4 regions of the Streptomyces sp. TM32 genome follow, and region 1 is predicted to be linked to each of the others. Evidence: riboswitches for the same ligand, from Rfam matches in the RefSeq annotation. Region 1 holds a riboswitch; each other region holds the start of a gene.

Region 1 (7,640 bases):
CACCGGGGGCGAGTTGGGACCGGTCGATCCGCGGTCCGGAGCTGATCTGGGTGTAGGTGGTCCGAGGCAGGGCGACGCCGCCGGACTTCCAGGCGGCCTGGGTCAGTCCCGAGCAGTCGTACGCGGAGGGTCCGGTCGCGCCCCAGACGTACGGCTTGCCCAGGGCGGCGTAGGCGAAGGAAACGGCCCGCGCGGCACGGGGGTTGGGGGCGGCGTCCGCGGCGGCCCCTGGGCCGTGGGTGATCCCGTCGAGGGGGCCGTCCGCGCGCGCCCCCCGGTCCGCACGTGCCGTACGGGTCGTACCGACACCGTCCGTACCGACACCGTCCCGTGCCGCCATCCGCTGCCGCTGCTCGGCGGTCAGCCGGTTCAGCAACTGCTCGGCGGCGTCCAGCTTGTGGACGACCGTGACCCGGTGCTTCTTCAGCGTGGCCTCGGTGGCCGCCAGCCGCTCCGCGGTCTCCTCGGCCCGCTGCCGGACCTGCCGTACGCTGCCGAGCCGGCGCGCGTAACCGGCCACCGCGGTCGCCTGATGACTGCCCGCACGCTCCAGCACCGCGGCGCCGTCCAGATAGCGCTGCGGGTCCGCGGACAGCAGCAGTCGTACGGTCGGGTCCACCCCGCCGGAGCGGTACTGGCTCGCGGCCACGGCCCCCAGCTCGGTGCGGGCGGCGTTGAGCTTCCGGGTCCGGCGGGCGGCCTCGTCCTGCAGCCTGCTCAGCTCCTGGCGTGCGGTGCCGGCGGCTTCCTTCGCACCGTTGTAGTTCTGCGTGGCCACCTCTGCCTCCTGGTACAGCGCGTTGATCCGGCCCTTGACCTGGGCGGGGGTGAGCGGGGATGCGGCCTGGCCGGTGCCGTCGAAGACGGTGGCGGTGGCGGCACCCGCGAGTGCCAGCGTGGCGGCGGTACGGGCGGTGCGTGTGCCGCCGGTCAGCGAGGCGAGCGGATGCTGCCTGGGCTTGCGGTGCGAGGCCACGGTGGCCGTCACTTCCTTCCCTTCGAGCCGCGGGGCCGGCAGCGGTCCGTAACGGGGGCCACGAACCGCCGCCGCACCTCGCGGCGGGGCGGCCGACAGGACGCCGGTGGGGGGCCGGCGAAGGCGGGGAGTCGACCGCCTGGAGGAGGACGCTAAGCCTGGGTGTCGCGCCAGGGAGCCCACTTGCCCGGCATTGTTCGCTTTCGACCGGTGCCGGTGTGCGGATGACCGTGCCGTCGGCGGCTGCACGGCCGGTACCGGTCCGGCATGACCGAAGCGACGATTGTGGGCGCCCTGCCCGCGGGGCCGTGCTATGCGGCGGCTACGATCCCGCACTATGGACGTAGTAATCAATCTCTTCGTCGGCCTGCACATCATCGGCATCGCCGCCCTGCTCGGCGGCTTCCTGACCCAGATGAAGGCGATGGGCGCGGGCACCGCCCGCTTCGTGCCGGCCATGCTGCACGGCGCGCTGACGATGCTGGTCACCGGCGTCGCGCTGGTCGGCCTCAACCAGGCCGAGGGCCACCACGTCAACACCATCAAGATCGGCATCAAGATGGCCGTGCTGGTGGTGATCCTGGCGCTGGTCTACGTCAAGCGGGACGAGGAGACGGTCGCCAAGCCGCTCTTCGGCGCGGTCGGGGCGCTGACCGTGGCCAACATCTTCATCGCGGTGCTCTGGACCTGAGCGGCGCAAGCGGACCACCGCCCCCAAGGGTGCAAGCGGACCACCGCCCCAAGGGCGCAAGCGGACCACCGCCCCAAGGGCGCCGGCGGGCCCCCGCCCCGAAACAGCACACCGCGCGGTCCTCGCACTCCGGATCCGGAGGCGATGGCCGCGCGGTGGCGTGTGGGGGGTGGCCGTGGGGGGTGGTTCGGTGGGGGAGCATCGGGCGCCGGGCCTCAGCCCGGGCGGACGCTCCCGTAGATCGGCATGTAGTAGATCGACTCCTCCCGGACGCTGGCGCCCGGGTGCGGGGCGTGGATCATCTTGCCGCCGCCTATGTACATCCCGACGTGGCTGATGTCGTCGAAGAAGAAGACCAGGTCACCGGGTTGCAGATCCTTGGTGGCCACCCGCTGGCCGACCTTGACCTGGTCCCAGGTGGTCCGCGGCAGCGTGACGCCGGCCGCCTTCCACGCCGCCTGCGTCAGCCCCGAGCAGTCGTAGGAGCTGGGTCCGGTGGCGCCCCAGACGTACGGCTTGCCGATCTGGGCGCGGGCGAACGCGAGCGCCTTCTCGGCCTTGGTGGAGGACGAGTCGCCGGTCGAGCTGCCACCGGTCTGGCCGCCCGTCGAACCACCACCCGTCTGCTGCCGCTGGCGCTCGCGCTCCTGCTGCCTGCGCGCCTCTTCCTCGGCCTTGCGCTTGGCGGCCGCCTCCTTCTGGCGCTCCAGCTCGGCCAGCCGCGCCTTCTCCTGGGCGGTCAGCCGGGACAGCAGCTGACGGGCCTCGGACAGCTTGTCCTGGACGGAGCGCTTGGACTCCTTGAGGGAGGCCTGGGACTTCTGCAGACGCTCCAGGCTGTCGGTCGCCGAGGCCCGCTGGCGCGCCGCGGCGGCCGCCTGCTCCTGGTAGTCGGTGACGGCCTGCTTCTCCCGGCTGGTCAGCCGCTCCATGAGATGGCTGCGGTCGAAGAACTGCTGCGGGTCCTTGGCGAGCATCAGCTGCGCCGTCGGGTTCATCCCGCCGGTGCGGTACTGCGCCGAGGCGAACATGCCCAGCTGGTGCCGGGAGCGGTTCATCTGCTCGGCGCGCTTGGCGGCGGCATCGAGCAGGCCGTCGACGGTGTGGCGCTGTGCGTCGGCGCGCTCCTTGGCCCCGTTGTACTTCTCGGTGGCCAGCTCGGCCTGGTGGTAGAGGTCGTCGACCTTCTTCTTGACCTCTTCGATGGTGGGCTTGGGCGCTCGGGGAGCCGCGTCGGCGGACTGCGAGAGCAGGGTGACCGACGCGAGGGCTGCGGTGGTGAGCCCGGCAGCCGTGCGGCGGCCTCCGGGCGAGGCGAGGACGCTGGTGCGCGGCTTGCGATGGGACGCCAAGGCCGGCAACTCCTTCCGTGGACCGCCTACCGGGTTAGCTGTCGGGTTCGGGCGGTGTCGATGACGGAAGGCTTGCCCTACGGTCCTGACGTCCGCCTGAGGCGGCCGTACGGACCGATTCACCCCGGTGGTGCTGGTGGGTCCCCGGCTCCGGGTGCCGTGGGGCAGGGCCGGACTCGGCGCGGCGGCTCGTGCGGACGCTGTCGTACGCGGGGAGGCGGGCCGCCTGAGCGAGGACGTTAGCCAACTCGTGTGGCTCCTGTGAAGGCTGATGTTCGATATGCCCGAAACCTTTTTGTGACCTGAACGCGATCCGGGGGTTGTTGTGGCAGATGTCGGATTCGGGTAGACGAGGCGCCGGCCCGGCCGCCCCGGACCCGGCACGCTGATCTGCGCACCGCCGTCGAGCCCCGAATTCCGCCGACAATCGGCACTCCGCGGCGGGCTGTCAGTGCGGCGGCCTAGACTCGGTGGGCGATGAGCAGCCTCTTTGACGACAGCTTCCTGGCGGACCTCGGCCACAAGGGCGAGGAGCCCCCGCCGCCTCCCGAGGACGAGCACGAGCCGGCCCCCGAGGAGATCCCCGACGACCTCTTCGGCGGGAAATACGACGCGCCCGGCCCCCGGGAGACGTACTACCGCGACGGCGCCGCCCGCCCCGCCGTCGATCCCGCCACGCTGCTCGAAGGGCTCAACGACGAGCAGAAGGCCGCCGTGGTGCACACCGGCGGCCCGCTGCTGATCGTCGCCGGCGCCGGCTCCGGCAAGACCCGGGTGCTCACCCACCGCATCGCTCATCTGCTGGCCGAGCGCCATGTCCACCCCGGCCAGATCCTCGCGATCACCTTCACCAACAAGGCCGCGGGCGAGATGAAGGAGCGCGTCGAGGAGCTCGTCGGCCCCCGGGCGAACGCCATGTGGGTCTCCACCTTCCACAGCGCCTGCGTCCGCATCCTGCGCCGCGAGTCCAAGAAGCTGGGCTTCACCTCGTCCTTCTCGATCTACGACGCCGCCGACTCCAAGCGCCTGATGGCCCTGGTCTGCCGTGATCTTGATCTGGACCCCAAGCGCTACCCGCCCAAGTCCTTCAGCGCGAAGATCTCCAACCTCAAGAACGAGCTCATCGACGAGGAGACCTTCGCCGGGACGGCATCCGATGGTTTCGAGAAGACGCTGGCCGAGGCGTACGCGATGTACCAGGCGCGGCTGCGCGAGGCCAACGCCCTGGACTTCGACGACATCATCATGACGACGGTCCATCTGCTCCAGGCCTTCCCCGACGTCGCCGACCACTACCGCCGCCGCTTCCGCCACGTCCTCGTCGACGAGTACCAGGACACCAACCACGCCCAGTACACCCTCGTCCGCGAGCTGGTCGGCCCCGCCGAATCCGCGGCCGAGCTGTGCGTCGTCGGTGACGCCGACCAGTCGATCTACGCCTTCCGCGGCGCCACCATCCGCAACATCCTCCAGTTCGAGGAGGACTACCCCGACGCGACCACGATCCTGCTGGAGCAGAACTACCGCTCCTCGCAGACGATCCTGTCCGCCGCCAACGCCGTCATCGAGCGCAACGAGAACCGCCGCCCCAAGAACCTCTGGACGGACGCCGGCAGCGGCCCCGGGATCACCGGCTACGTCGCCGACACCGAGCACGACGAGGCGCAGTTCGTCGCCGACGAGATCGACCGCCTGACGGACGCCGGGGACGCCAGGGCCGGCGATGTCGCCGTCTTCTACCGCACCAACGCCCAGTCCCGGGTCTTCGAGGAGATCTTCATCCGGGTCGGGCTGCCCTACAAGGTCGTCGGCGGAGTGCGCTTCTACGAGCGCAAGGAGGTCCGCGACGTCCTCGCCTATCTCCGGGTGCTCGCCAACCCCGAGGACACCGTCCCGCTGCGCCGTATCCTGAACGTCCCCAAGCGCGGCATCGGCGACCGTGCCGAGGCGATGATCGACGCCCTCTCGCTCCGCGAGAAGATCACCTTCCCGCAGGCCCTGCGCCGGGTCGACGAGGCGTACGGCATGGCGGCCCGCTCCGCCAACGCCGTCAAGCGCTTCAACGTCCTCATGGAGGAGCTGCGCACCATCGTCGAGTCCGGCGCCGGCCCGGCCACCGTCCTGGAAGCGGTCCTGGAGCGCACGGGCTATCTCGCCGAGCTCCAGGCCTCCACCGATCCGCAGGACGAGACCCGGATCGAGAACCTCCAGGAACTCGCCGCAGTGGCCCTGGAATTCGAGCAGGACCGCGGGGAAGACAACCCCGGCACCCTCGCCGACTTCCTGGAGCAGGTCGCACTGGTCGCCGACTCCGACCAGATCCCGGACGAGGACGAGGAGGGCAGCGGCGTCATCACCCTCATGACGCTGCACACCGCCAAGGGCCTGGAATTCCCGGTGGTCTTCCTGACCGGCATGGAGGACGGCGTCTTTCCGCACATGCGCGCGCTGGGCCAGACCAAGGAGCTGGAGGAGGAGCGCCGGCTGGCCTACGTCGGCATCACCCGCGCCCGCGAGCGCCTCTATGTCACCCGCTCGACGATGCGCAGCGCCTGGGGCCAGCCCTCGTACAACCCGCCCTCCCGGTTCCTGGAGGAGATCCCGGGCGAGTACGTCGAGTGGAAGCGCACCGGCCAGGCGACACCGTCCGCGTCGATGGGCGCGCTGTCGGGCGGCGGCCTCGGCTCCGGCCTGTCGTCGTCGCGCAACAAGGGGCCGAGCGGCTTCGCCACCCGCCGCACGAAGGACCGCCCGGTGGTCGCGCTGGCCATCGGCGACCGCGTCACCCACGACAGCTTCGGGCTCGGCACGGTCGTGGGCGTCAAGGGCAGCGGCGACAACGCCGAGGCGACCATCGACTTCGGCGGCGAGAAGCCCAAGCGGCTGCTGCTGCGGTACGCGCCGGTGGAGAAGCTGTAGGGGCAGAAGCGGTAACGGAGGCCGTACGGGGGGCGGTCAGTTCGGGTCGAGGCCGTGGCTGCGCAGCCACGGCTGCGGGTCGACCGCCGCCCCGCCGCCCGGGCGCACCTCGAAGTGCAGATGCGGTCCGGTGGAGTTGCCGGAGTTGCCCGAATAGGCAATCCGGTCACCGGCCTTGACCTGTCCGGAGCGGATCTTGGTGCTGCTCAGATGGCAGTACCACGTCTCGGTGCCGTCGGGCGCCGTCACGATCGCCATGTTGCCGTAGGCGGAGTTCCACTGGGTGCGGATGGTGCCGTCGGTGGCGGACATGACCGGGGTGCCGTAACTGACCGGGAAGTCGATTCCGGTGTGCACGGACATCCAGTTGACGCCGGCCTGGCCGAAGGTGGCGCTCAGCCCGTGCTGGGTCACCGGCAGCACGAACTTGGGGCGCATGGCCTCCTTGCGGGCCGCCGCCTCCGCCTTGCGCTTGCGGTCCAGCGCCTGGCGTTCCTTGAGGTCGATCCGCTCCTGGGTACGGCTGGCCCGGTCGCGGAAGTCGTCCGCGCTGGCGCTGAGTCCGGCGAGCTGGGTGTCGAGCTTGCTGTTGGCCGCGGCCGGTTTGACGGCCCCCGCGTCGGGCGCGGCCTGCGTGGTCGCCTCCGCCTTGTCGTCCCCGCCGAAGTGGGCGACGGACGCGGCGGCCACGGCGCAGACGCCCAAGGCGGCGACCGACGGGACGGCGACGGTCAGCAGCGCCGACCGTTTCGCCGGGCGCCGCCGGCCCCGGCCGCGGACGGCCTTCCCGGCGTCCGGCTGGGCGGCCCGGCGGCCGGCGGGGGCGTCGGCCGCGACCGGGATCGGCATGGCCTGCGTCATGGCGTCCGCGACGGCGGCGGCGTCGCTCAGGTCGCCGTGCTCCTCGGCGTCACCGGGGCCGGCGGGGGAGTTGCCGTCCGCGCCGTGCCGTGCGGTGTCGTAGCCGTCGGACTCGTACGGGCTGCTGCCGTGCCGGTCGCTCCCGGCGGGTGTGGTCTGGAAGGACGCGGTGTCGAAGGGGGCGGTCTCGTCCCACGCGATGCCGTCCCAGTGGGCGGTCTCGGCCGCGGGCGGGCCGGCCTGCGGCGGGATCCCGGCGATCAGTCCCTGGTCGGTGGTCGACCAGATCGCCGTGGTCTCGTAGCTCGCGGTCTCCTGAAGCGCGGTCTCCTGGAGCGCGGTGGCCTGCCGGCCGAGGGCGTCGAAGCCGCCGGTGCTCTCGAAGGTCTCGGCCGTCTCGTAGGCGCCGGTGGCGTAACTGCCACTGTCGTAACTGCTGGTCGCGTAACCGCCGGTGTCGCAGCCGCCGGTGGCAACACCTCCGGTGGAAAAGCTTCCGGTGTCGAACCCGCCGTACCCGTAAGAGGTGGCTTCGTACGCGGTCGTCCCGTATCCGGCGGCTTCGAACCCGGATGTGTCGTACGCGGACGAGGGGGAGTACCCGGTGGTGTCGTGCGCCGGCTGCTCGTAGCCGGTGTGCGCGTACGGGTCGTAGCCCCCGGCGGCCGACTGCGGGTCGGCGACGGCGTAGGCGCCGGTGTCGTAGCCACCGGTGTCCCACTGCATCGTGGGGTACGCGCCGGTGCCGTAGGCATCGCCGGGCTGGCCGCCATCGGCCGGAGCGGCCCCGCCGTCATACGCGCCGGTGTGGAAGGTGCCCGTGCCGTACGCACTCATCCCG
Region 2 (7,640 bases), on a different contig from region 1:
TCCACTTCGACGTGCCGGAGAACCGCCAGAAGTTCACCCTGCACGCGGTCGGTGACTTCCTGCGCTTCTACCCCGAGCCGTGGCCGAAGGGCGAGGAGCGGTGCACCCAGCTCGTCATGATCGGCAGCGGCATCGACGCGCCGGCCCTGCGCAAGGAGCTGGAGAACTGCCGGGAAAGCACACCGCCGGAGGCTGCTGCCCACAGCATGTGGGGTGTGCTGCGGTACGTGGACGGACGCGAGGAAGACTGGTGACGCCGTCGGGCCGGTCCTCCACCGGCCCGACGGCGTCCCCTGCGTCCGTCCTTCCGGTGCCGCCTACACCGGCCCGGCCAGCGCCGCCACCGACTTCGTCAGCGGCACCCCCGAACCGTCCCGCCGCGGATCCACCTCCGGCAGCTCGACGGGCGAACCCTTCGCGTCCGCGGCCCGCACCGGAGCCGGCCCGGCCCACGCCAGGGTCAGACAGTCCTCGCCCTTCAGGAACCGCTGACAGCGCACCCCGCCGGTCGCCCGTCCCTTGCGCGGATACTGGTCGAACGGGGTGAGCTTGGCCGTCGCCACCGAGTCGTCGAGCGTGCCGTGCGAGCCGGCGACCGTGAACACCATGGCGTCGGAGGCCGGATCGACCGCGGCGAACGAGATCACCTTCGCGTCCTCGGCCAGCTTGATGCCCGTCATACCGCCCGCGGGCCGGCCCTGCGGCCGCACCTGCGCGGCCGGATAGCGCAGCAGCTGCGCCTCGTTGGTGATGAAGACCAGGTCCTCCTCACCGGTGCGCAGCTCGGCCGCCCCCACGATGCGGTCGCCGTCCTTGAGGGTGATGACCTCCAACTCCTCCTTGTGGGAGGGGTAGTCGGGCACCACCCGCTTGACCACGCCCTGCGCCGTGCCGAGCGCCAGGCCCGGCGAGGACTCGTCCAGCGTGGTCAGACAGATCAGCTGCTCGCCGTCCTCCAGCGTCAGGAACTCCGAGAGCTGGGCACCGCCGGAGAGACCGGGTGAGGACGCCGTCTCCGGGAGCTGCGGCAGATCGATCACCGCGATCCGCAGCAGCCGGCCCAGGGACGTCACCGCGCCCACCTCGCCACGGGTCGTCGCCGGCACCGTGGAGACGATCACGTCGTGCTTGGCGCGCCGGGCGTCGGCGTCGAAGGGCACCTCGCCGGTGACCGTCCGGGCCAGCAGGCCCGTCGAGGACAGCAGCACCCGGCACGGGTCGTCGGACACCTCCAACGGCACCGCACCGACCGAAGTGCCCGTCGACTCCAGCAGGACCGTCCGCCGGTCCGTGCCGTACTTCTTCGCCACCGCGGCCAGCTCGCCGGAGACCAGCTTGCGCAGCTCCGTGTCCGACTCCAGGATTCGCGTCAGCCTCTCGATCTCCTCCTGCAGCCGGTCACGCTCCGACTCCAGCTCGATACGGTCGAACTTGGTCAGCCGGCGCAGCGGGGTGTCGAGGATGTACTGCGTCTGGACGTCGCTCAGCGAGAAGCGCTCGATCAGCCGCTCCTTGGCCTGCGCGCTGTTCTCGCTGGAGCGGATGAGGCGGATGACCTCGTCGATGTCCACCAGGGCCGTCAGCAGGCCCTCGACCAGGTGAAGACGGTCGCGCCGCTTGCTGCGCCGGAACTCGCTGCGCCGGCGCACCACGTTGAAGCGGTGGTCGACATAGACCTCCAGCAGCTCCTTGAGGCCCAGCGTCAGCGGCTGGCCGTCCACCAGCGCGACGTTGTTGATACCGAAGGACTCCTCCATCGGCGTGAGCTTGTAGAGCTGCTCCAGGACGGCCTCGGGGTTGAAGCCGTTCTTGACCTCGATCACCAGCCGCAGGCCGTGCTCGCGGTCGGTGAGGTCCTTGACGTCGGCGATGCCCTGCAGCTTCTTCGAGCCGACCAGGTCCTTGATCTTGGAGATGACCTTCTCGGGGCCGACCGTGAAGGGCAGTTCGGTGACCACCAGCCCCTTCCGGCGGGCGGTGACGGTCTCGACCGTGGCCGTCGCGCGGATCTTGAAGGTGCCGCGGCCCTTCTCGTACGCGTCCCGTACGCCGTCGAGCCCTACGATCCGGCCGCCCGTCGGCAGATCGGGCCCCGGCACGAACCGCATCAGGGTGTCGAGATCGGCGTTCGGATGCTTGATCAGATGGCGGGCCGCGGCGATGACCTCGCCCAGATTGTGCGGCGGCATGTTCGTCGCCATACCGACGGCGATGCCGGACGCGCCGTTGACGAGGAGGTTCGGATACGCCGCCGGGAGGGCGACCGGCTCCTGCTCCTGGCCGTCGTAGTTCGGTGCGAAGTCGACGGTGTCCTCGTCGATGGACTCCGTCATCAAGGACGTCGCGGACGCCATCCGGCACTCGGTGTACCGCATCGCGGCGGGCGGGTCGTCATTGCCCAGCGAGCCGAAGTTGCCGTGGCCGTCCACCAGCGGCACCCGCATCGAGAACGGCTGCGCCATGCGCACCAGCGCGTCGTAGATGGACGCGTCGCCGTGCGGGTGGAGCTTACCCATCACCTCGCCGACGACCCGGGCGCACTTGACGTAGCCGCGGTCGGGCCGCAGACCCATCTCGTTCATCTGGTAGAGGATGCGGCGGTGCACGGGCTTGAGACCGTCGCGGGCGTCCGGCAGGGCGCGCGAGTAGATGACCGAATACGCGTACTCGAGGAAGGAACCCTGCATCTCGTCGACGACGTCGATGTCGAGGATCCTCTCCTCGAAGTCGTCCGGCGGCGGGGTCTTCGTGCTGCGGCGGGCCATCGCGGCTGCGGCTCCTTCTGCTGCGTCTACTGCCGATGTCGGAAAGCATCGGTCAACCCGTCGGGTCAACCGGGCGGGGGATCAGCCCGCGCATATCTCTGAGTCTGACGCGGACCATTGTGGACCGCCGCACTGACAACGCCGACCGCGACTCCCCCTTCGGCTCCCGCGGAAGTCACGCGGGGCGCACGCACGGGGCCGGTCACCCGGGAACTTCGCCAGATGCCGACGCGCTTGCATACAGTGACAGAACTTCCTCGCAAGCGGATCGAAGGGACGTACATGCCCATGGGTCACACGGCCACAGAACAAGCCGGGTCCGGCGGCCTGACAGCGACCGAGCACCGGCTGGCCAACGGGCTGCGCGTGGTGCTCTCCGAAGACCACCTGACCCCGGTTGCAGCGGTCTGCCTGTGGTACGACGTCGGCTCCCGCCACGAGGTCAAGGGCCGTACGGGCCTGGCTCACCTCTTCGAGCACCTGATGTTCCAGGGCTCCGCGCAGGTGACGGGCAACGGCCACTTCGAGCTGGTGCAGGGCGCCGGCGGTTCGCTCAACGGCACCACGAGCTTCGAGCGCACCAACTACTTCGAGACCATGCCCGCCCATGAGCTGGAGCTCGCGCTCTGGCTGGAGGCGGACCGGATGGGCTCGCTGCTGACCGCGTTGGACGACGAGTCCCTGGAGAACCAGCGCGACGTCGTCAAGAACGAACGCCGCCAGCGCTACGACAACGTCCCCTACGGCACGGCCTTCGAGAAGCTGACGGCCATGGCGTACCCGGAGGGCCACCCGTACCACCACACCCCCATCGGGTCGATGGCCGACCTCGATGCGGCCTCCCTGGAGGACGCGCGGGCGTTCTTCCGTACGTATTACGCACCCAACAACGCCGTCCTGTCGGTCGTCGGTGACATCGACCCCGCGCAGACCCTGGCCTGGGTGGAGAAGTACTTCGGCTCGATCCCCTCGCACGACGGCAAGCAGCCGCCGCGCGACGGCACGCTGCCCGACGTCATCGGCGGCCAGCTGCGGGAGGTCGTCGAGGAGGACGTGCCCTCCCGCGCCCTGATGGCCGCCTACCGTCTGCCGCACGACGGCACCCGTGAGGCGGACGCCGCGGACCTCGCGCTGACCGTACTGGGCGGCGGCGAGTCCTCCCGACTGTACAACCGGCTGGTGCGCCGCGACCGCAGCGCGGTGGCCGCCGGCTTCGGCCTGCTGCGGCTGGTCGGCGCGCCCTCGCTGGGCTGGCTGGACGTGAAGACGTCCGGCGGTGTGGAGGTCCCCGACATCGAGCGCGCGGTCGACGAGGAGCTGGCCCGCTTCGCCGCCGAGGGGCCGACCCCGGAGGAGATGGAGCGCGCGCAGGCGCAGCTGGAGCGTGAATGGCTGGACCGGCTCGCCACGGTCAGCGGGCGCGCCGACGAACTGTGCCGCTTCGCCGTGTTGTTCGGCGACCCCCAGCTCGCGCTGAGCGCCGTCCAGCGCGTCCTGGACATCACCCCCGAGGAGGTGCAGGCGGTCGCCAAGGCCCGGCTGCGCCCCGACAACCGCGCGGTGCTGGTCTACGAGCCGACCGAGTCGAACGACGCCGCCGACACCGAGGAAGGGCAGGCGGACCAGTGAGCGACGCCACCACCCACGCCGACACCCCTGTGAGCACGATGGACTTCCACCCGCAGCCCCGGGGCGGCGCGCCCAAGCCGTGGGCCTTCCCGGCGCCCGACCGCAGCCAACTGCCCAACGGCCTCACCCTCCTGACCAGCCACCGCCCCGGTCAGCAGGTCGTCGCCGTCGAGATCAACCTCGTCGCCCCGCTGGACGCCGAACCCGAGGGCCTGGACGGCGTCGCCACGATCATGGCGCGGGCGCTGTCCGAGGGCACCGACAAGCACGACGCGGAGGAGTTCGCCGCCGAGCTGGAGCGCTGCGGCGCCACCCTGGACGCGCACGCCGACCACCCCGGTGTACGGGTCTCCCTGGAGGTGCCGGCCTCCCGGCTGCACCGCGCGCTCGGCCTGCTCGCCGACGCGCTGCGCGCCCCCGCGTTCCCGGAGAGCGAGGTCGAGCGGCTGGTCCGCAACCGCCTCGACGAGATCCCGCACGAGCTCGCCAACCCGGCCAGGCGCGCCGCGATGGCGCTGTCCAAGGAGCTGTTCCCGGCCACGGCCCGCATGTCGCGCCCGCGCCAGGGCACCGAGGAGACCGTCGCGCGCATCGACGCCGCGGCCGTCCGCGCCTTCTACGACGCCCATGTACGGCCCGCCACGGCCACCGCCGTCATCGTCGGTGACTTCACCGGCGTCGACCTGGACGCGGCGCTCGCCGACACGCTCGGCGCCTGGAGCGGCTCGACGGCCGAGCCGCTGAAGGCCGCGCCGATCGTCGCCGACGACACCGGCCGCGTGGTGGTCGTGGACCGCCCCGGCGCCGTCCAGACGCAGCTGCTCATCGGCCGGATCGGCTCCGACCGGCACGACCGGGTGTGGCCCGCGCAGGTCCTCGGCACGTACTGCCTGGGCGGCACCCTCACCTCCCGTCTGGACCGTGTGCTGCGGGAGGAGAAGGGCTACACCTACGGGGTGCGTGCGTTCGGTCAGGTGCTCCGTTCCACCGCCCCCACGTCCCCCGAGGGCGCCACGGGTGCCGCGCTGCTCGCCATCAGCGGCTCGGTGGACACCGCCTCCACCGTCCCGGCGCTCGAAGACCTGTGGAAGGTGCTGCGCACCCTCGCGGCAGAGGGACTGACCGACGACGAGCGGGATGTCGCCGTGCAGAACCTCGTCGGGGTCGCGCCGCTGAAGTACGAGACCGCGGCGGCCGTTGCGGGCACGCTGGCCGACCAGGTGGAGCAGCAACTCCCGGACGACTTCCAGGCGCAGTTGTACGCCCGCCTCGCGGAGACCGGCACGGTCGAGGCGACCGCGGCGGCGGTCAGCGCCTTCCCGGTGGACCGGCTGGTGACGGTCCTCGTGGGTGACGCGGCGCAGATCGCCGAGCCGGTCAAGGGGCTGGGCATCGGCGAGGTGACGGTCGTCAGCGGCTAGTCCGCGTGACGGAAGGTCATATATCGACAAAGCGGCTCCCGTGGCACCCACTGGCCACGGGAGCCGCTGTATGTCCGTTTTCTTACGGCTGGTTGTGCCGGTTCTTGTGGCATCCCGCACAAAAAACGGCATCTGTTTGCCCAGGGAAAGTGGCCCCGTTTAGCGTCGGTCCGGCTGTTCGTCACAAGTCCGCCACAACAGTGGCACCGGGCAGTCATCGCCGAGTCCCCGTACGGCGCGAGCCAGGGGAGCCGGGGACCCACACGTCCCTTGGGGTGAATCGGACTCCTCTCCCGAGGAGCCCGTAGGAGACCTTCCTGCTCCGAACCCGTCAGCTAACCCGGTAGGCGAGAAGGAGGGAAAGGACAAGCCCGTACATGGCGTTCATCCGTGCCACCGGGAAACACCGCCGCGCCGACCGCCCTGCCCGGACGCCCCGCAAGGTCGCCGGCATAGCCACCCTTGCGGCCGGTGGTGTGGTCGCCTCCGTGGCCTCGCCGGCGCTGGCTGCCACGGACGCGGCACCCGCCCATGACACCGGCCTGCAGCGGGCCGTCGTGCTGGGTGACGAGGTCGCCGGCCACGTCGCGGCCCAGGCCGACGCGCAGCGCGCCGCCGCGGAGTCCGCCGCCGCGCAGGCGAAGGCCGAAGCCCTGGCGAAGAAGCAGGCCGACGAGGCCAAGCGGCGCGCCGAGGCCGTCCACAAGGCCAAGGTGCGCGCCGCCCGCGACGCCGAGCGCAAGCGTCTGAACACCTTTGTCGCGCCGGTCGCCGACTCCTACGTCTCCACCGGGTACAAGGCGTCGAGCAGTCTGTGGTCCTCGGGCAGCCACACCGGCATCGACTTCCACGCCGCCTCCGGCACCAGCGTCCATGCCGTCGGTGCGGGCACCGTCGTCGAGGCGGGCTGGGGCGGCTCGTACGGCAACAACGTCGTGATCAAGATGAACGACGGTACGTACACCCAGTACGGTCACCTGTCCTCGTTCGCCGTCTCGGTCGGCCAGAAGGTCACCCGCGGTCAGCAGATCGCCCTCTCGGGTGCCACCGGCAACGTCACCGGCCCGCATCTGCACTTCGAGGCCCGTACCGGCCCCGACTACGGCTCGGACATCGACCCGATCTCCTACCTGCGCGCGCACGGCGTCAACGTCTGACCTCCCGCTCGCCGGCCCCGCCGCCAGGGAGGGAGTGCCTCGCACCGCGTCCTCCCGAAGCCCCGGTCCTGCGACCGGGGCTTCGGCGCGTGCGGCGCGGTATGTCGGAGGCGCGGCTGCCGGGCGCGGGAGTGCACCGGAGGCGAGGCCGGCTCGCCCGCGACTTCCGGCCAAAAATATCCATGAATATTCGGTGCCCGTCGGAAAATCCCCTCCGGTCGAATAGAGTCACGGAAAAGCCGCCGACCGGCGGCGTTTCCAGGGGATTACGGCGGAGGCTCGGAAGATGCGAGGCCATATTTCCGCGCATGCGGTGTGCACAGCGATTCGCGACGACATTGTCTCCGGTGCGCTGGCACCGGGGAGCCGGCTGATCGAGGAGATCCTCGCGGCCCGTTACGGCGTTTCCAGAGTGCCCATCCGTGAGGCGCTGCGGACCCTGCAGTCCGAGGGCTTCGTCACCACCCGCCACCACGCGGGGGCCTGTGTCGCCGAGCCGACCGAACAGGAGGCCGCCGATCTCCTGGACGTCCGCGCCCTGTTGGAGCCGCTGGGCGCCGCCCGCGCGGCCGCCCGCCGCAGTCCCGCCCACCTCAAGGTGCTCCGTGGTCTGGTACGCCTCGGCCGCGAGCGGGCCCGTCACGGCAATCCGGCGGACCTGCAGCAAC
Region 3 (7,640 bases), on a different contig from region 1:
GGCGGGTCGCTGATCGCGCCCTCGTGCACCAGGTGCCGCTCGGTCATCCGTACGCAGCCGACGTCCAACGAGCGGGCGGCGCGGACGGCGCCGTCGCCGAGGACGAACTCGGTCGAGCCGCCGCCGATGTCGACCACGAGGAAAGGCTGAGCCAAGTCCGTCCGCCCGCTGAGCTCCTTGGTGGCGCCGGTATAGGAGAACTCCGCCTCCTGGTCGCCCGTGATCACCTCGGGCTCCACGCCCAGGATGCCGACCACACCGCTCACGAAGTCCTCGCGGTTCTCGGCGTCCCGGGAGGCCGAGGTCGCCACGAAGCGGACCTCCTCGGCGCCCAGTCCCTTGATCACCGCGGCGTACTCCCGGCAGGCCGCGAAGGTGCGCTCCAGCGCCTCGGGCGCCAGCCGTCCGGTGCGGTCCACGCCCTGGCCCAGCCGGACGATCTGCATCCGGCGGTCGAGGTCCTTCAGCTCGCCGGTCGCGGGGTCGGCGTCCGCGACCAGCAGCCGGATGGAGTTCGTACCGCAGTCGATGGCGGCGACCCGCTTCACGTGGCGTCTCCTTCGGGAGCGTCCTGGGCTTCGGGGGTGTTCCGGTCGTCGGAGGTGTCCTGGCAGGTGGTCACGCACGGCCCCTTCCGCCACCACTCCGGGAGCATCGCGAGGGCCTCGTCACCGAGCGGGTTGACACCCGGCCCGGCGGCCAGCGAGTGGCCGACGAGGACGTGCAGGCACTTGACCCGATCGGGCATCCCGCCGGCGCTCGGGAAGCCCTGGAGCACCTCGATCGCGTCCCGCCGCCGGATGTAGTCCTCGTGGGCCGCCCGGTAGGCGGCGGCCAGTTCCGGGTCGGTGGCCAGCCGCTCGGACATCTCCTTCATCACGCCGTTGGCCTCCAGCGTGCCGATCGCGGAGGCCGCGCGCGGGCAGGTGAGGTAGTAGAGCGTGGGGAAGGGCGTGCCGTCCTCCAGGCGCGGCGCCGTCTCGACGACATCCGGCTGGCCGCAGGGGCAGCGGTGCGCGATGGCGCGCAGCCCGCGGGGCGGGCGGCCGAGCTGCTGCTTGAAGGCGGCGATGTCCGCGGCGGTGGGCTCGGTGGGCTCGGTCTGGGGCGGGGGGGTGTCCATGTGCGCTTTCGGTGAGGTGAGTGGTGAGCAGGGGCGGGCGGGCCGTCCTGCGTCCGACAGTACGGGCCGGCGCCCGCCGGCGGTACGGGCCCGGCCCTACCGCTTGTCGGCCGAGTCGACGGCGTCCCAGAGATTCTCGTACCAGGGGGGCTGTGCGGCCTGCGGCCCCTTCGGTGCGGAGCCGGTGCCGGAGCCGTCCTGGACGAGGTATCCGGTCTCGCCCGGCATGACGTAGTGAAGGTGCCGGCGGGCCTGCTGGCGCACGTACTCCGGGTCCTGCCAGCGGGCCTTCCGCTCGCGCAGCCGCTCCAGGGCGGCGCCGGCGTCCTGGGCCTTGCGGCGCTGCTCGGCGATGTCGGAGCGCTGGGAGACGTACTGCCTTATCGGATAGGCGAGGGCGACGACCAGCGAGCACATCACCAGGGCCAGCAGGGCGGCGCGGCCGGTGAGGCGGTTGCGGCGGGGCGGGCGGGCGCGGTAGACGCGGGCGGCGGCCTGCTCGCCGAGCGCCTTGAGTCGGGTCGCGGTCGAGAACCGGTCCGCGGGCACGTCGTCTCCCCTTCACTGACGGACGCCTGACTGCTGAAGCAGACGCGTCCCCGGCAACGGTACGGGACCGTTGCCGGGGACGTACGGGGTGCTGGGCGGTTGTCTCGCCCGATCAGCCCTTGCCGCCCCGGTCGGCCGGGGCGGCGGGCCGCCGTGGGTCAGCTGCCGTGACGGAACCGCGGGAAGGCGGAGCGGCCGGCGTAGACGGCGGCGTCGTCGAGGATCTCCTCGATGCGCAGCAGCTGGTTGTACTTGGCGACGCGCTCGGAGCGGGCCGGGGCGCCGGTCTTGATCTGGCCGCAGTTGGTGGCGACGGCGAGGTCGGCGATGGTGACGTCCTCGGTCTCACCGGAGCGGTGCGACATCATGCACTTGAAGCCGTTGCGCTGGGCCAGCTCGACGGCGTCCAGGGTCTCGGTCAGCGAGCCGATCTGGTTGACCTTCACCAGCAGCGCGTTGGCGGAGCCCTCCTCGATGCCGCGGGCGAGGCGCTCGGGGTTGGTGACGAACAGGTCGTCGCCGACGAGCTGCACCTTGGCGCCGAGCTTGTCGGTGATGACCTTCCAGCCGGCCCAGTCGTCCTCGAACAGCGGGTCCTCGATGGAGACCAGCGGGTAGGCCGCCACCAGCTCCTCGTAGTACTCGGTCATCTCGGCGGCCGAGCGGTCCTTGCCCTCGAACTGGTACTTGCCGTCCTTGTAGAACTCGGAGGCGGCGACGTCCAGCGCGAGCGCGATGTCCTGGCCGGGGGCGTAACCGGCCTGCTTGATGGCCTCCAGGATGAGGTCGAGGGCCTCACGGTTGGAGCCCAGGTTCGGGGCGAAGCCACCCTCGTCACCGAGACCGGTGGACAGGCCGCGCTCCTTCAGGACCTTCTTGAGGGTGTGGTAGACCTCGGCGCCCCAGCGCAGCGCCTCGGAGAAGGACTCGGCGCCGATCGGGGCGATCATGAACTCCTGGATGTCCACGTTGGAGTCGGCGTGCGAGCCGCCGTTCAGGATGTTCATCATCGGGACGGGCAGGACGTGCGCGTTCGGGCCGCCCAGGTAGCGGAACAGCGGGAGGTCGCTGGCCTCGGAGGCGGCGTGCGCGACGGCGAGGGAGACGCCGAGGATGGCGTTGGCGCCGAGCGAGCCCTTGTTGTCGGTGGCGTCCAGGTCGAACATCGCCTGGTCGATCAGCCGCTGCTCGGTCGCGTCGTAGCCGACGAGCTCCGGGCCGATCTGCTCGATGACGGCCAGGACGGCCTTCTCCACGCCCTTGCCGAGGTAACGGTTCGGGTCGCCGTCACGAAGCTCGATGGCCTCGAAGGCACCGGTGGAGGCGCCGGACGGCACGGCGGCACGGCCGGTGCTGCCGTCGTCGAGGCCGACCTCGACCTCGACCGTGGGATTACCTCGCGAGTCGAGAATTTCGCGGGCTACGACGACGTCGATCGACGGCACGTTGTCTCCTTCGTGGGTGTCTGGCGTTCTGCTGCATGAGCCTAACGGCCCCGGGCGCGTCCGCCTGCCCTTGGCCCGCTCCGTGGGACGGAATTGCGGAATGAAGAGCCCAAAGGCCCAGTTCACAGGACCTTTGGGCCCTTGTTCGCCAACCGGGACAAGGTGTGGATCGCGGCCGGTCACCGGCGTGCGGTCGCAGCGGATCTCACCCGGGCGCGACCCCGGGTGTGAGAAACCCCGCCGCGGCGCGCTGGGGGAACGGCGCGCCGGGCGGGGCTGTCTCACGGAGGAAGCGGGCCCGCCGCTCGGGCCTGCCGGAGTTCCGGTGAGGAGGTGGCTCAGACGTTGAGCTTCTGGCCCGGAAGGATCAGGTTCGGGTTGCCGCCGATGACCGACTTGTTGGCCTCGTAGACCGACTTCCAGCTGGTGCCGTGCGCCTTGGCGATCTTGGCGAGGGTGTCGCCCGCCTTCACGGTGTAGTTGCCGTGGCCCATGGACTTGCGCTCGGTGGAGCGCGAGGCGCGCTTCTCGGGGGCGGCCGGGGCCTTCTTGGCCTCGGTCTTGGTGTCCTGCTGCGGGGCGGACTTGGTCTGCGCCGAGGAGCCGGAGGTGTCGACGTTCGCGGCGGGGCCGCCGGCGGTCAGGTTGCCGGCACCGGCGCAGGTCCAGGCGCCCGGCCCCTGGATGGCGAGGAGCTTCTCGGCGGCGGCGATCTGCTGGCTCTTGGAGGCCAGGTCGGCGCGCGGCGCGTACTTGGTACCGCCGGCGGCGGCCCAGCTGGAGTTGGTGAACTGCAGGCCACCGTAGTAGCCGTTACCGGTGTTGATCGACCAGTTGCCGCCGGACTCGCACTGGGCGACCTTGTCCCAGGTGCTGACGGAGGCGGCGGAGGCGGAGGTGGCGCCCATCAGCGGGACGGCCACGGCAGCACCGGCGATACCGGCGAGGGTGGCGACGCGGACGGCCTTGGAGGGACGACTGTGCTTGCCTTTGTTGATCAGCATGGTTCGTTCGTTTCCTCACCGACGCCTACGAGGTGAGCTGTCGGGTTCGGGCTGTGAGTGGCCCGGCCGTATGCGCTTCCGCATCTGGCTTCACCCCAAGCCGGTCGCCCGCTTTCACGGGCGGGGCCGGCACCTACCTTGGTTCCCCCGCTCCTGCCTACGGCGCTTGCGCGTCAACTGCCCCCGATCACCGGCAGGATTCGGCGTGTGACCGGAGGGCCCGCTTTGGCGAGCGGTCCTGACGTTAAGCAGCAACCCCCTTGGTGTTCAAACCCCACCATCTGAACCAAGTTGCCCGATTCCGATCACGAGTGGGGCACATCTCCGCAGGTGGGGGCAGGTGCGGCGAGGGTGGACGGTTCCGGGCCCCCTGAGGTCAACGAGACCCTTGTCTCACTTTCACCAAAGGGGGCGAAAGGGGATGAACTAGCCCGCGTTCTGCCCGAGATCGAGCACCTGGCCGGGCTGGATCAGGTCCGCGTCGGAGCCGATCACGCCCTCGTTGCGGTCGTAGAGCGCGGTCCAGCCGCCGGGCAGCCGGTGGGCCGTGGCGATGGCTGACAGGCTGTCACCCGGCCGCACGGTGTAGTCGCCGTCGGCCGCCGGGCCCGTACGGTGCGCGTCGCCGCCGCGCGAGGCATGCCGGCCGCCGGCGCCCCGGCCGCCGCCCTCGTCGCCCTGCCGGCCCTGACCGCTGCTCTGACCGGCTTCGTCGTCCGCACCGCCGCGGTGCCTGCCCGGTGCGGGCCGCTCCTGCGGCGTGCCGGAGGTGTCCGGGCGGCTGCCGCCGTCGGACGGGTCGGCGGACGGCGAGGGGTCCTCGTCCCGGTTGCCGGACGCGGGGTCCTCGTGCCGGCCGCCGGACGGCGCGCCGTCGGACCGGTCGGACGTGCCGGGCCGGTGGTCGGCGCGGCCGGGGTCCGGCGCGTCGGACGAGGGCGTCGACCCGGTCGACTCGTCGGACGACCGGCCACCCGGGTCGTCGCCCGGCTCGTCCTGCGTGCCCGTGGCGTCCGAGCCGTCGTGCATGCCGGAGGATCCGGGCTGGTCCCAAGGGTCCGGGGAGTCGGACCCGTCGGACGGGTCGGGCTCCGGGGTGCTGGTGCTGCCGGGGTTGACCTCCGGCGCACGGCCGTCCCGGGTCAGCCCGGCGCTCTGTGCGCAGCTGCTCCAGACGTCCGGGCCCCGGTGGTCGAGGATCGACTCGGCCACCGCGATCTGCTGGGCGCGGCTGGCGAGGTCGGGGCGCGAGGCATAGGCCGAGCCGCCGTAGTTGTCCCACATCTCCTGGGTCAGCTGGAGGCCGCCGTAGTAGCCGTTGTCCGAGGCCGCGCTCCACACCCCGGCGCTCTCGCACTGGGCGACCTTGTCCCAGGTCGTGGTGTCGGCGGCGTGGGCGCCGCTCGCGCCGAGCAGCGGCAGGGCGATGCCGGCGCCGGTCACTCCCGCCGTGACAAAGATGGCCGGTGCCTGACGGGGGCGACGGTGTCGGCCGGTCCCGGAACGCATGCGGATGCCTTTCGCGCGGTGGAGTTGTCGGACGAGTGGTCCGACGGGCTTCCGGCCGGGGCGGGCAGGGCAGCACCGTTACACCGGTTGACCGCGCCCCCGCTTCGGCCGATCGAATGAAGCCTGTCGATCGTCGATCGAAAGGTAGCCGGGGTCACGAGTAGTCACAAGCCGGTGTAGCGCAGATCACGCAATGGTCACGCGGCTGACGCGCTGTCAAATATGCCCTTGCCGCTGGTCAGGAGCGCTCGGCGGTGAACTCCACCGGCAGCGACCGCAGTCCGCGCATGATGAGCCCGCCGCGCCAGCGCAGGTCGTCGGGTTCGGCGGCGAGCCGGAGGTCCGGAAGCCGGGTCAACAGCGTGGCGAGGGCGGTCTGTCCTTCGAGCCGGGCGAGCGGCGCGCCCAGGCAGTAGTGGATGCCGTGCCCGTAGCCCAGATGCTGGTTGTCCCGCCGGGTCAGGTCGAGGACGTCCGGCTCGTCGAAGCGCTCCGGGTCGCGGTCGGCGGCGGCCAGCACCACCAGGACCGGGTCGCCCGCGGCGATCCGCTGCCCGCCCAGCGTCAGCTCCTCGGTCGCGAACCGCCAGGTCGCCAGCTCCACGGGGCCGTCGTAGCGCAGCAGTTCCTCGAGGGCGGTGCCGAGCAGGTCCAGGTCGCCCGCCTCGATCGACTTCTGCAGCAGCTCGCGCTGGGCGGGGTGGCGCAGCAGCGCGTAGATGCCGTTGCCGATGAGGTTGACGGTGGTCTCGAAGCCGGCGAAGAGCAGGATGAAGGCCATCGCGGCGACCTCGTTCTCGGTGAGGTGCTCGCCGTGGTCGGAGGCGCGGATCAGCGCGGAGATCAGGTCCTCGTCGGGCTCGGCGGTGGCCCCGAGGGTCTCGCGCTTGCGGTGGATCAACTCGGCGAGATAGCCGCGCATCTTCTTCACGGAACGGGCGACGCCACCGCGCGGTCCCTTGCCGTGCCGGATCATCATGCCCGCCCAGTCGCGGAAGTCGTCCTGGTCCTCGCGCGGGACGCCCAGCAGATCGCAGATCGCGTAGATGGGCAGCGGGAACGCGAACTCGTGGATCAGATCGGCCGCACCGCGCCCGGCGCCGCCCGGTTTGGCGATCATGGCGTCGATCAGCCGGTCGGTCAGCTCCTGGACCCGCGGCGCGAAGGCGGCGACCCGGCGCGGGGTGAACGCCTTGGAGACCAGCCGGCGCAGCCGGGTGTGGTCCGGGGGGTCGATGTTGAGCAGGTGCGTCATCAGGTTGGCGCTGCGCTCCCCCGGGATGCCGATCTTGCCCTTGCCGTGCGCGGACTCGCTGTGGTGGACCGGGTTCTTGGACAGCCGGCCGTCGGCCAGCGCCTGCCGCGCCTCGGTGTAGCGGGTCACCAGCCAGGCCTCGACGCCGCTGGGCAGTCGGGTCCGGTGCACCGGCGCATGCTCCCGCAGCCAGGCGTACGCCGGGTACGGATCGGCGGCGAACTCCCAGGTGAACAGCTCGGGGACGGACTCGGGGAGGGGCTGGGCAGCAGCCTCGGCGGCGATCTCGGCGGACGCTGCGGCCGGGCAGCCGGCCGGGGCGTCGGCGGCGGTGACCTGCCGCGGGCCGGGCCGGTGGGACTGGTGGGACTGGTGGGGCACCTTCCGACCGTAACCGGTGCGCGCGGCACCGCGCGCCCGCGCACCGGTCCGGACCCCGCAGGCCCGTCCCCTACTCCGGGTCCACCCCGAGCGCCGACAGGAACGCCAGCGCCGCCGGCGACGGTCCCTGGGCGCTCCACACCACCCGCTCGGTCCGCTCGGGCGCCGGCCGCACCCGTACGGCGCGCAGGCCGGGCAGCCCGGAGGCGGTGGGCTCGGGGACCATGCCGATGCCCAGACCGGCGCGCACCAACTGCGCCAGGAACTCGACCGAGGTCACCTCGAACGCCACCTCCGAGTCGAGGCCCGCCGCACGGAACGCGTCGTCGCGCTGCCGGCGGGCCGCCGATCCCGCCATGTAGTCCACGAAGTTC
Region 4 (7,640 bases), on a different contig from region 1:
GCCGTGCACAGCGTCGCCGCCAGGGTCAGATAACCGCCGGTCAGTGCCTTGCCGAGGCACATCACATCCGGTGCGATGCCCGCATGTTCCGCCGCGAAGAGCGCACCGGTACGGCCGAAGCCGGTCGCGATCTCATCGAAGACGAGCAGCACGTCGTGCGCGTCGCAGGCCTCCCGGAGCACCCGCAGATACCCGGGGGAGTGGAACGACATCCCGCCGGCGCCCTGCACCACCGGCTCAACGATTACCGCCGCCAGCTCCTCGGCGTGCCGGCCGATCAGCTCGCGCAGCTGCGCCGCGTACGCCTCGTCCGGTGCGGCATCGAAGCCGGCCGGCGGCGCGTCCGCGAAGATCTGCCGCGGCAGCACCCCCTGCCACAGCTCATGCATCCCGCCGTCCGGATCGCACACCGACATCGGCTGCCAGGTGTCGCCGTGGTAGCCGCCCCGCCAGGTCAACAGCCGCTGTTTGCGCGGCTTGCCGAGCGAGCGCCAGTACTGCAGGCACATCTTCACCGCGACCTCGACCGACACCGAACCGGAGTCGGCGAGGAAGACATGCTCCAGTGGCTCCGGGGTGATGTCGACCAGCCGCTTCGCCAGCCGCACCGCGGGCTCATGGGTGAGCCCGCCGAACATCACATGGCTCATCCGCCCCAGCTGGCCGCGCGCGGCGTCGTTGAGCACCGGGTGGTTGTAGCCGTGCACCGCCGACCACCACGACGACATGCCGTCCACCAACTCGTCCTGGCCCTCGACCGGTTCGGCCAGCCGGAGCCGGACCCCGGACGCCGACTCCACCAGCAGCGGCGCGGCCCGGCCGGGCATCGGCCCGTACGGATGCCACACGTGCTGCCGGTCGAGCGCCAGCAGTTCGCGGGGGGAGAGCGGCTCAGGCATTGGGCGGCAGCTCGGTACCGGCGCCGCGGCGGCGCACCGAGACCAGGTCGCGGCGGGTCTCCTCGGGCGGCGCGGGGATCGTGGCGGCGGGCGCGCAGTCGTCGCCGGAGCAGCCGGGCTCCGCGGTGTCCGCACCGCCGCAGCCCGGGCGGCGGTGCTCGGGCAGCGTCGTGGTGTCCGTGCCCTCGACCTCGAAGCCGGTGTCCGCGATCATCGCCAGATCGTCCTTGCCGGCCTGGCCCTCGCTGGTCAGATAGTCGCCGAGGAAGATGGAGTTGACCAGGTGCAGCGCCAGCGGCTGCATGCTGCGCAGATGCACCTCGCGGCCGCCGGCCAGCCGTACCTCGATGTCCGGGCAGACGAACCGCACCATCGCCAGAATGCGCAGTGCGCGCTGCGGGGTGAGGTTCCACTCCTTGCCGAGCGGGGTGCCCTCGAACGGGATCAGGAAGTTCACCGGGACGGAGTCGGGGTCCAGCTCGCGCAGCGCGAAGACCACATCGACGAGATCGGCGTCGCTCTCCCCCATCCCGGCGATCAGCCCGGAACAGGCGGACATTCCGGCCGCCTGGGCCTGCTGGACGGTGGAGACCCGGTCCGAGAAGTCGTGCGTGGTGCAGATGTCGCCGTATGTGGCTTCCGAGGTGTTGAGGTTGTGGTTGTACGCGTCGGCGCCCGCCGCGTGCAGTCGGTCGGCCTGGCCCTCGGAGAGCAGACCGAGGCAGGCGCACACCTCGATTCCCTCGTTCTGCTCCTTGATGGTGGAGATCGTCTCCGAGACGCGGTCCACGTCCTTGTCCGTGGGGCCGCGGCCGCTGGCCACCAGACAGACCCGCTTGGCGCCGCCGGCGACCCCTGCCGCAGCCGCCTTGGAGGCGTCATCCGGCTTGAGCCAGGTGTACTTGAGAATCTCCGCCTTCGACCCCAGCCGCTGGGAACAGTACGAGCAGTCCTCGGGGCACAGGCCCGACTTGAGGTTGACGAGATAGTTGAGTTTGACCCGCCGCCCGAACCACTGGCGGCGCACCTTTCCGGCCGCGGCCACGACATCGAGCAGTTCGTCATCGGAGGTCGCCAGTACGGCCAGCGCCTCTTCGCGGGTCGGCAACTCGCGCCGCAGTCCCTTGTCCACCAGTGTGCTCAGCAGGTCCATGGCGTTGATCCTGGCGTACGGCACCGCCCCCGGCCAAGGAGGATTCCCACAACGACCCAGGATGGAGGTGTGTGTATCGCCACACTGTGGGCCCTCGGAACGACCGCTAACGTCTAGCAACAGCCCACAATCGAGGCCCACGGACGAAGGACGCCGATGCCGCAGGACTCCGCCCCCACGCTGCTCCGCGAGGGCTCGCCGGCCGCCCCCGCCGGGCCCCGCCGGCCGCCCCACGGAGCCGCCTTCGACTGGCTGGATGAAGCCCGCGACGCGCGCCGGCGCGCCGGACTCACCCGCACCCTGCGTCCCCGCCCGGCCGACCACCCGCTGCTCGACCTGGCCGGCAACGACTACCTCGGACTCGCCCGGCATCCCGAGGTCACCCGTGGCGCGGCGGCGGCCGCACACCGCTGGGGCGCGGGCGCCACCGGCTCCCGGCTGGTGACCGGCAGCACCGAACTGCATGCCCGGCTGGAGGCGGAACTCGCCGCTTTCTGCGGCTTCGAGGCCGCTTTGGTGTTGTCGTCCGGTTATACCGCCAATCTCGCCGCGGTCACCGCGCTCACCGCCGCCGGCACCCTGGTCGTCTCCGACGCGGGCAACCACGCCTCCCTCATCGACGGCTGCCGGCTCTCCCGGGCCCGCACCGAAGTGGTCCCGCATGCCGACCCCAAGGCCGTAGGCGCCGCGCTGAGCGGTCATGACGGCCGGGCACTCGCCGTGACCGACTCGGTGTTCTCGGTCGACGGTGACGCCGCCCCGCTCCCCGCCCTCGCCGAGGTCTGCCGAATGCGGGCCGCCGCCCTGCTCGTCGATGACGCACACGGCCTGGGCGTCCTCGGCGAGGGCGGTCGCGGCGCGCTGTGGGCGGCCGGGCTCGCCGGTGACGCCGATGTGGTGACCACCGTGACGCTCTCCAAGTCGCTGGGCTCCCAGGGCGGTGCGGTCCTCGGCCCGGCCCGGGTCATCGAGCACCTGGTCAACACCGCCCGGTCGTTCATCTTCGACACCGGTCTCGCCCCGGCGGCGGCCGGCGGCGCGCTCGCCGCGCTGCGGCTGCTGGGCCGTGAACCCCAGCGCGCCGCCCGGGCCGGGCAGGTCGCACGGAAGCTGCACGAGCGGCTCACCGCGGCGGGTCTGGTCGCGGTGCGGCCGGACGCCGCGGTGGTCTCGGTACGCGCCCCCTCACCGGAGGCGGCGGTCGGCTGGGCCGCCGACTGCCGCGCGGCCGGACTCGTCGTCGGCTGCTTCCGGCCCCCGTCCGTTCCCGACGGGATCTCCCGGCTGCGGCTGACCGCCCGCGCGGACCTGACGGACGACCAGATCGACGCGGCGGTCGGCACGATCCTGGCCACGGCGCCGGCTGTCTGACCCGGGGCGCGCAGCAGCGCTTGTCCGACGAACGGCACGTGCGGCCCGACCGGTCGGCCAGGTCGGCCACCTGGCCCACCACCGCCGGTACTTGACGGCTTGTAGGACGAGCGCGCAGGTCAGCGCACCCGCCCGTACCAGACCCCGGGGCTCCAGATCCGTTCCAGTCGCACCGTGCTCCCGGCCTTGGGGGCGTGCCACATCCGGCCGTTCCCGGCGTAGATGCCCACGTGGTAAATGCCGTTGGCCGAATGGAAGAAGACCAGGTCGCCGCGTCGCCGGGCGCCGGACGGGACATGCCGGGTGCGGCTGTACTGCGCGGCGGCCGTACGGGGCAGGGCCCGGCCGGCACGCAGGAACGAGTACAGCGTCAGCCCGGAACAGTCGAAGGCGTCCGGCCCTTGGGCCCCGTACTGGTACGGGGAGCCCCGCTTGGAGGCGGCGACCCGCAGCGCGTGTGCGGACACGGATGCGGCTTCGGCGCCCCCGGTGGTTCCCGGGGTGATGGTCGTCCCGCCGAGCGTGACGAGTGTCAGAGCGGTGACGGTGCCGGCGCGCGCCAGCAGATTCGGCGTATGCATGCGCACAGTCATGCGCAAACCCTTCGTCAGCCGCCTGCGAAGGAAGACCTGTCGGGTTCGGGCAGGCGAAGATGCCCGGCCGTGCGTACGGCTTCACCCCAAGGAGTCCGCCGGCCCGTGAAGGCCGTGGACCCCGTCCTGCTCGGGTCCTCCGCTCCCGCCGATCCAAGAACGTCGACCGGACATCCGGACGGCGGCGGGATTAGGCGCCCGTCCGGACCGCCCCGTCGCTGTGGCGGGGTCTTGTCGTCGAAGGGATCCTCACGCACCCGGCGCCCAAACTCCGAGCTGAAAATGCCGTATGTGAGATGGGTCACATTTGGCCTGAATGGTGGGATTTGTTCCTCAAGGTGTCAGGGTCCCGGCTGTCGCGCGCCCCGGACCAGGAGCGAAACATCCGGGACCCGAGAAATTCCGGATGAACCGGCAATTCGGGGGTGGTTCGCAACGGGTGTGCGCGCTACGCCGTATGGGCAGCCCTGCCGCGTGTCGCGTCAACGCTCCGCGGGCGGCGGCACGGCGACGAGCCCGGCCCGCCGTTCGCCGTCCAGCACCCGCAGCGCCCGTGCCAGCGTGTCGTGGTGCAGTTCGCTCTCGCCGCGTTGGTGCATCAGCGTCAGCGCGTCCCGCAGTCCGGCAGCCGTGCCGACCAGTGCCTGGGCCGCACGCAGCCCGCTGTAGGTGCCGCCGCCGCGGGCCGGGTTGATACGGCCCAGCAGATCGAGCACCTCCAGATAGCGGTCGATCAACTCACCCTCGGCACGTGTGAGGGCGGGCAGTGGCGGGAGTTCGGGGGGCAGCATCCGGCGTCACCGCGCAACGAGGGGGCGTGCCGACTGCTTGCGGTGCCGGGTGAGGCCGTCGATCAGGCCGTACTCCTGGGCGGCGTGGGCGTCGAAGATCTTGTCGCGCTCGATGTCGGCGGCGATCCGCTCGCGGGGCTGGCCGGTGTGCCGCGCGAGCATCTCCTCCAACATCTCGCGGGTGCGCAGCAGTTCCTCCGCCTGGATCTGCAGATCGGTGGCCTGGCCCTGGATCGGCTCATGGAGCGACGGCTGATGGATCAGCACCCGGGCGCCGGGCAGCGCCAGCCGCTTTCCGGGGGCGCCGGCGGCCAACAGCACCGCGGCGGCGGAGGCAGCCTGCCCCAGGCAGACGGTCTGCACGTCGCACGAGACGAAGTTCATCGTGTCGTAGATGGCGGTCATCGCGGTGAGCGAGCCGCCGGGGGAGTTGATGTAGAGCGAGATGTCCTGCTCGGGCGCGGCGTGTTCGAGGTGGACGAGCTGCGCCATCACATCGTTGGCGGACGCGTCGTCGACCGGGGTGCCCAGGAAGATGATGCGCTCGCTGAGCAGCTTGGAGTACGGGTCCATGGTGCGCGTGCCCTGGGAGGTGCGCTCGGTGAACTCCGGAAGGACATAGCGGGCCGTCGGTGGCAGCATGCGTGCTCCTCTCTCCGTAATAAATGTACAGGACGTACATCCGTAGGAATGAGAGCAGATTCTGGTGACCAGCTACAAGTCCCAGGTCAGAGGCTGTTTCAACTGTTCGCTGAGGGCGGATGTCTCGGAGCTGTGGCACGAGGTGGAGACCCTTCGGATGACCGGGCGGGTCGTCGAGCGCTCGATCGACGAGATGGACCGCCCGCGGGTATCCAAGGACGCCGCCCTGCGGATCCCCCGACCGAGCCGGTGGCCAGGCGCTGTTCACCGGCTGGGGTGGCGAGCCGGCGACCTGTCGCAAGTTCGCCCTCACCGCACGGAACTACACCGCATCGAAATCGATGTCGCAGGTCGGACTCAGGGTGAAGCTCCATCGCTCGGGGAGGGCATGCCGCCCGCTCAGCGCCCGCGCCCACGCAGCCCGCGCCTGCTCCCCGCAGCTGACGACCCGCACTGCCGTGCCGAGACCGAGCCCGCTGCCCTCCGCCATGCTGGGCCTGCCCCGCCCGGCGCACGGCCGCTCCCGCCACCAGGCCCGATGAGTTGAGGTTTACGCGCCTTGTGCGCCCTGACCCTGCGACGGCACCCGTCCGGCGTGCGGTTTCCCTGCTCGATTGACCGCATCGAGGCCGTCACGGGCCACGACGTCGACTGCGCCTACCGGGGCCCGCGGCGCCCTCGACGAGCCATACACCCAACTGGTCGATGTGCACCGCGAGTTGGCCCGGTCCGAGACCGGCGTGGCCTTCCACCACAGGTGCCTTGCTGGGCATCCCGCCGCACCGGCCCGGCTGTGGCGCGCGCGCCAGCGGAACGGCCGCCCGAGACCGGCTTCCCGCCCGTCGATCCCGCCACCCTCGCCCTCACACAAGCGGTGCAACCACCCGCAGCGAGCGTACGTCGGAGAGCGAGGATCACTCCTGCCGGTCCCGTTCCGCAGCTTGTTCGCGGTAGTACGTGCGCCAGACCAACCGGTGCACCCGCGTCCAGCGCGGTACGGATCGCACTCCGGGGATGAAAGGCACGAGCATCAGGCCCACGCTGAGCAGCGCCATCAGGCCCCAGATCAGTGCGTCGGCGTTGCCGGAGGACTTGAAGGGTTCGATCTGATACCAGAAAGTGTAGAGCCACAGCCACGCCTGGCCCGGGTAGTTCCCGGTCTCGTTCATCATCCCCCATTGGTCGCCGCCGAGGTGCTCGGCACGGGCACGGGACTCCAGGTAGGAACCATCGGAGAGGAAGAGCAGCGGACGGGTGTAGTCGGTCTGGTAGAACTTGCCCTCCGCCTGGAGTTCGCCATCCAGTGCGCCGCTGCGGGCCAGACCGAGGAGACGTGTGGTGAGGACGGGGACCGGGCCGTAATCGCCCTTCGTGGGGACGCCACCGCCGGCCTTGGCGAGGGCGTCGGAGTAGGCCGAGGTCCATGCCTGGCGCCGGGCCGCCGGAGCGGCGGTCCAGGCGGCGAGGCCCGCGCTGACGGCGGGTGGTTCGGGGGCATTGCGCAGTGGACGCAGCACGAAATCGTTTGCCGTGTCCACCGGGACGCGGACCCCCGCGGCGCTCTGCAGCCCAACCGGCCCGAGTTTCTGCGCCGCGCCCGGCGTGTGATTGTACGGCGGCCCGTACTGGGCCGTGCCGCTGGTGCCGCCGAGCTCGGACACGGCGGTCGCCGTGAAGTCGGCGCCGTCGGCCCTCGACCAGGAGGCCAGCGTCACCGGCTTGACGTCGGGCGAGGAGAAGACGGCGGCCAGGCCCGCGGTGAGCAGCGCGACCACCACCAGTGCGATCGTGAACTCCTTGACCAGGTCGTAGGGCCTGGTGGGGAAAGCGGCCGGGTCCGGCACGGCGCGCTTGCCGGCGCGTCGGGTCATTGCGCTGCCTCCTGCGTGGGCCCCTTCGCGGGAACCGGCGCGGCGTCGATCGGCGGCACGATCCCGCGCAGCCGGACCAGCAGGATGTGCCAGGCCGTCAGCAGGCCGAGGGCGAAAGGCAGCAGGACGATGTGCCACATCAGCATCTGGCCGAAGTCCAGCACGTTGAAGAACGCGCCGATGCCGACCGAGTTGAGCCCGTCCTTGGCCTGCCCGGCGATCCACTGGGAGTCGAAGTTCTGCTGGACCAGGTAGCCGGTGAAGGCCGTGCCGATCGAGGCGAAGAAACACACCGCACCGGTGACCCAGGTCAGCGCCCG

What was found. Region 1 has a riboswitch for cyclic di-AMP ahead of EST92_RS17605 (C40 family peptidase). Riboswitches for the same ligand answer to the same signal wherever they lie in the genome.
Region 2: it holds a riboswitch for cyclic di-AMP, as region 1 does, so the genes downstream of both, EST92_RS14015 (M23 family metallopeptidase) here and EST92_RS17605 (C40 family peptidase) in region 1, are expected to answer to the same signal.
Region 3: it holds a riboswitch for cyclic di-AMP, as region 1 does, so the genes downstream of both, EST92_RS18125 (transglycosylase family protein) here and EST92_RS17605 (C40 family peptidase) in region 1, are expected to answer to the same signal.
Region 4: it holds a riboswitch for cyclic di-AMP, as region 1 does, so the genes downstream of both, EST92_RS03895 (NlpC/P60 family protein) here and EST92_RS17605 (C40 family peptidase) in region 1, are expected to answer to the same signal.

What each region holds. Positions count from the first base shown of each region.
Region 1 covers NZ_SDIG01000073.1:3,863-11,502, forward strand. Annotated here, with positions in the region: gene EST92_RS17595 (C40 family peptidase) at 1-988, opposite strand, end outside; gene EST92_RS17600 (hypothetical protein) at 1,314-1,667, shown strand; gene EST92_RS17605 (C40 family peptidase) at 1,883-3,019, opposite strand; cyclic di-AMP (ydaO/yuaA leader) riboswitch at 3,027-3,211, opposite strand; gene pcrA (DNA helicase PcrA) at 3,497-5,938, shown strand; gene EST92_RS17615 (M23 family metallopeptidase) at 5,975-7,640, opposite strand, start outside.
Region 2 covers NZ_SDIG01000048.1:25,755-33,394, forward strand. Annotated here, with positions in the region: gene EST92_RS13995 (CobW family GTP-binding protein) at 1-254, shown strand, start outside; gene EST92_RS14000 (DNA topoisomerase IV subunit A) at 318-2,765, opposite strand; gene EST92_RS14005 (pitrilysin family protein) at 3,054-4,394, shown strand; gene EST92_RS14010 (pitrilysin family protein) at 4,433-5,815, shown strand; cyclic di-AMP (ydaO/yuaA leader) riboswitch at 6,024-6,180, shown strand; gene EST92_RS14015 (M23 family metallopeptidase) at 6,193-6,972, shown strand; gene EST92_RS14020 (GntR family transcriptional regulator) at 7,259-7,640, shown strand, end outside.
Region 3 covers NZ_SDIG01000077.1:5,691-13,330, reverse strand. Annotated here, with positions in the region: gene EST92_RS18145 (Ppx/GppA phosphatase family protein) at 1-548, opposite strand, end outside; gene EST92_RS18140 (DUF501 domain-containing protein) at 545-1,123, opposite strand; gene EST92_RS18135 (septum formation initiator family protein) at 1,220-1,672, opposite strand; gene eno (phosphopyruvate hydratase) at 1,831-3,117, opposite strand; gene EST92_RS18125 (transglycosylase family protein) at 3,456-4,121, opposite strand; cyclic di-AMP (ydaO/yuaA leader) riboswitch at 4,129-4,337, opposite strand; gene EST92_RS18120 (transglycosylase family protein) at 4,548-5,564, opposite strand; gene EST92_RS18115 (cytochrome P450) at 5,869-7,170, opposite strand; gene EST92_RS18110 (LysR family transcriptional regulator) at 7,337-7,640, opposite strand, start outside.
Region 4 covers NZ_SDIG01000009.1:13,230-20,869, forward strand. Annotated here, with positions in the region: gene EST92_RS03880 (adenosylmethionine--8-amino-7-oxononanoate transaminase) at 1-899, opposite strand, end outside; gene bioB (biotin synthase BioB) at 892-2,052, opposite strand; gene EST92_RS03890 (8-amino-7-oxononanoate synthase) at 2,209-3,423, shown strand; gene EST92_RS03895 (NlpC/P60 family protein) at 3,543-4,016, opposite strand; cyclic di-AMP (ydaO/yuaA leader) riboswitch at 4,021-4,223, opposite strand; gene EST92_RS03900 (hypothetical protein) at 4,499-4,807, opposite strand; gene EST92_RS03905 (ATP-dependent Clp protease proteolytic subunit) at 4,814-5,449, opposite strand; gene EST92_RS03915 (hypothetical protein) at 6,364-7,320, opposite strand; gene EST92_RS03920 (cytochrome b N-terminal domain-containing protein) at 7,317-7,640, opposite strand, start outside.